Regions from separate parts of the Agarivorans sp. Alg241-V36 genome, predicted to be linked through region 1. Evidence: predicted binding sites of a transcription regulator. Region 1 holds the regulator's gene; the other holds the start of a gene.

Region 1 (2,208 bases):
GAGTCGAGATTGCCCGAGCGCTTGCGGCCGCCCCTAAGTTTATTTTGCTTGACGAACCCTTTGCAGGGGTAGATCCTATTTCTGTTATCGATATTAAAAAGATTATTGAACACCTGCGTGATCGCGGTCTAGGTGTACTCATTACCGACCACAATGTGAGAGAAACTCTCGATGTTTGTGAGCATGCCTATATCGTTAGCCAAGGCGAATTGATAGCCTCAGGAAAACCAGAAGAAATTCTTGAAAACGAGCATGTGAAACGAGTTTATCTCGGCGAACAATTCAAGCTATAGTTAAAGTGTAAGTTTTCAAAAACACAATAAGAAGAAGGAACAGCGGTAGTTAATGAAAGCATCTTTGCAGTTGCGTCTTGGTCAGCAGTTAACCATGACTCCCCAGTTACAACAGGCCATTCGCTTACTCCAGCTTTCAACACTGGATTTACAGCAAGAGATTCAAGAGGCTCTGGAAAGTAACCCTCTACTTGAGGCGGATGAGTCTCACGCGAGTGATGGTGACACAACTGACGCTAAATCAGCCAATGAGAAATCTACCGAAGCTGAATCCACCGCCGATATAGACAATAGTCAAATTGAAGCTGGCGATGCCATTAACCAAGAAACCGTCTCCGATGACTTACCGGTTGATTCCACTTGGGATGATATCTACAGCGCCAGTTCAGCCCCTGCTAGTTCTTCAAGCGGTGCGGCGAGTGATGACAACGACATGGTGTTTCAAGGCGAAACTGTCGATTCCCTGCAAGATCACTTGTTATGGCAAATGCAACTCACTCCTTTTAGCGAAGTGGACCAAGCCATTGCCTTAGCGATTATTGATGCGGTAGATGAATCCGGTTATCTCACCCAAGATTGCGAGCAACTGCTCGAAGGCCTGCGTTCTAGTGACAATAACGACTTAGACGTAGAATTAGATGAAGTAGAAGCGGTACTAAAACGCATTCAACACTTTGACCCTGTTGGCATTGCTGCCAGATCCTTGCAAGAATGTTTACTCATTCAACTAAGCCGTTTTGTCGAAGACACGCCATGGCTAGCAGAAGCCAAAGATGTAGTGTCCAACCACATTGATGTCTTGGCCAATCGTGATTTTCGTTTACTGGCACGCAAAACCAAACTTAAAGAAGATCAACTGCGCGAAGTTATGCGCTTGATTCACACACTTGAGCCGCGCCCAGGTAATGCCGTAGAGCCAAATCAAGCACAATATGTGATTCCAGACGTCTCGGTCATAAAGCGTCAAGGCCGTTGGGTTGTTGAACTCAACCCAGATGCAATGCCTAAACTACGCGTAAACTCTCACTATGCTTCGTTAAGTAAAACCTCTAATGCCACCGATACCCAGTTTATCCGTAGCCATTTACAAGAAGCTAAGTGGTTTATTAAAAGTATTGAAAGCCGTAACGAAACCCTATTAAAAGTATCCAACTGCATTGTTCATCATCAACAGGCATTTTTTGAATATGGCGAAGAAGCCATGAAGCCAATGGTACTGAACGATGTAGCCGAAGCCGTTGAAATGCATGAATCAACCATTTCCCGGGTTACCACCCAAAAATTCATGCATACACCTCGCGGTATCTTCGAGCTTAAATATTTCTTTTCTAGCCATGTGGCTACCGATGGTGGTGGTGAATGCTCATCAACTGCCATTCGTGCATTAATTAAGAAACTGGTAGCTGCCGAAAATACCAGTAAACCACTCAGCGATAGCAAAATTGCTGATATTTTGGCAGATCAGGGGATCAAGGTGGCAAGACGTACGATTGCTAAATATCGTGAGTCTTTAGCAATTCCACCTTCTAACCAACGTAAGAGCCTTATCTAAGGACAATAAAAGGGGAAGATATCTATGCAAATTAACCTTACTGGACACCACGTAGAAATAACTGAATCTTTGAAAGAATATGTCCACACCAAGTTTGCCAAACTCACCCGACGATTCGATCAGATTAACAATGTTCACGTCATCTTAAACGTAGAAAAACTAAACCAAATAGCTGAAGCGACATTGCACCTTAACGGCGGCGAAGTATTTGCAACCTCTGAGCATTCTGACATGTATGCCGCCATCGACAGTCTGATTGACAAGCTTGATCGCCAAGTCATCAAACATAAAGAAAAACTCAACAAACGTTAGTCACCCCAATGCAACTAAATAAAGTACTTAGCTTGGACTGCACTCAAAGTG
Region 2 (2,208 bases), on a different contig from region 1:
TAACAATACATCGGCATAACGGGTGGTATCTGTTTCGGCAATACAATCCGACACCACCACCATTGGGCAAGACAACAGTGCTTCGCGTATTTTTGAAGACTCCGGCAAACTTACCGCAGGGTTAGTGCCCATAATCCAAATAGCTTTGATCTCGCCTTTGGCAACTTTATCAAATAAATCAACGGCTTTATGACCAGGCTTTTGGCTCAAGTTAGTCGTATTCCAAAAGCCAGCTAAGGCATCTAAATGCTCCGGTTTATAATCTAAGTGACCAGCTAATAGGTTAGATAAAGCGCCCACTTCACGTCCGCCCATCGCATTAGGCTGACCGGTAATAGAAAATGCACTAGCACCAAGTTTACCCAACTTACCCGTGGCTAAGTGATTGTTAATAATGGCATTAACTTTATCCACACCCTGACTGCTTTGATTTACGCCCTGGCTGAACACCGTCACACAACGCTCGTTATTAGCAAACAACTGGAAGAAACGAAGTAGCGCTTCGGGCTCTAAGCCACAAGTTTTAGCTAGGGCAGCTAAATCACCGGCGTCTTCCACAGCGCTTGTCACTGCAGCCTCAAAGCCCTCGGTAAACTTGGCAATGTAATCGGCATCTAGTTTTCCATGCTCGCTTAGATAGGCTAATAAACCATTAAACAGCGCTACATCGGTACCGCCGTTTAGTGGCAGGTGTAAATCTGCAATATCACAGCTATCGGTTCTACGAGGGTCAATCACCACAACTTTAAGATTGGGATTAGCTTGCTTAGCGCGCTTTAAGCGCTGATAAACAATAGGGTGACACCAGGCCAAGTTTGAACCCACTAAGGTGACTAGCTGAGCATGCTCTAAATCTTCATAACTCCCCGGCACAATATCTTCACCAAAGGCACGTTTATGGCCTGCAACCGCAGAAGACATACATAAACGGGAATTTGAATCGATGTTAGAGCAACCAATAAAGCCCTTAATTAGCTTATTAGCTACGTAGTAATCTTCGGTCAATAGCTGCCCCGAAACGTAAAAAGCTACCGATTCAGGGCCATGTTCAGCAATGGTTTGGCTGAAGCGAGAGGCTACATAACTTAATGCTTTATCTAAAGATTCTTGATGGCCTTTAATATAGGCATGCTCTAAACGGCCTTGTTTAATCACCGTTTCACCCAGCGCAGAGCCTTTAGAACATAATAAGCCACGGTTGGCCGGGTGGCTTGCATCACCGCGAACTTCTACCGCTCCATCGCTTGCTACTTTTGCTTCAACGCCACAGCCCGTTCCACAATATGGGCAGGTGGTCTTAATCCATTGTTGTTGAGACACCACGTAAACTCCTCACCTTATTCTTTGCAGGGCTTTTACTGCCCGCATTTATGCTTAGATACAAAGCAAAAGGCGAACCAATAAAATCCTGCAAAAACCTATTACTTAAGGAGTATAAAAAATCGATATATTGGCAGAAAAAGCCGAATTTTGAGAGCTGAAGCCAAATGGCGCACAACAGTGGTGCACCATATCCCGATATTGGGCTTTATTGAAATAACCATGAGCAGCTATTCTCGAGTTGTTTAAGCATCATTTCTCAAACCAAGCGATGCCAAACGTCGAATCAGATGGCGGTTAAAACAAAGGCCATAGTTTCGATATTGCTTAAGATGATTTTAAACAAAAAACCAGAGCCTTTGCTCTGGCTTTTATGCTTAATTTACTGCTGGAGAAAAGTAAGATTTTATCCAATCGTAGAATACTTGCTGGTTAAACTCGGCAAAGGCGAGTTGACTAAAATCGCCAGCGGGATCTTGGTCTTTAAAGGCGAATTTATACATTAGCTGATCGGGGTGTTGGTCATGCAAAATCACAATAATGCGCTTACCGCTTTTTAAGCAATCAATGGTCATTACGTCAGCAGGCACGCCGTTTTTACGCATATTTCGACTAATACCAATCACCGGGTCTATCTGCGCAAAATCTTGCTGAATTCTTAGGTGAGCGGCATTAGCTAAATCAGACAGTTTTATTAAACGTTGCTCACTTGGGCTGTTTGCTTCTGGCTTATCTTCCATCTGTTAGCCTGCCCTTAATGCCAAAATAGCCGGGATATTTAAGGCTTCGCTATAAGCAACAAAGGCTTGTTTTTTCTCGGCGATAGCCACGATAGACATTCGATCTGCCAGCTCGTTGCCCTCTACCCCAACGTGGCCATTTACATGC

Evidence for each region. Region 1 encodes sigma-54, which starts transcription at its own class of promoters, with help from an activator protein. Its sites were predicted from a motif close to GTTGGCACGNNNNTNGNNT; they were not measured.
Region 2: the regulator sigma-54 is predicted to act here: its motif matches at 1,384-1,402, upstream of G6R11_RS01660 (nitrate reductase).

What each region holds. Positions count from the first base shown of each region.
Region 1 is NZ_UNRE01000010.1:46,473-48,680, reverse strand. It holds gene lptB (LPS export ABC transporter ATP-binding protein) at 1-293, shown strand, start outside; gene G6R11_RS19530 (RNA polymerase factor sigma-54) at 346-1,845, shown strand; gene hpf (ribosome hibernation promoting factor) at 1,870-2,157, shown strand; gene ptsN (PTS IIA-like nitrogen regulatory protein PtsN) at 2,166-2,208, shown strand, end outside.
Region 2 is NZ_UNRE01000001.1:345,458-347,665, reverse strand. It holds gene G6R11_RS01660 (nitrate reductase) at 1-1,320, opposite strand, end outside; gene G6R11_RS01655 (hypothetical protein) at 1,698-2,060, opposite strand; gene G6R11_RS01650 (ribonuclease H family protein) at 2,064-2,208, opposite strand, start outside.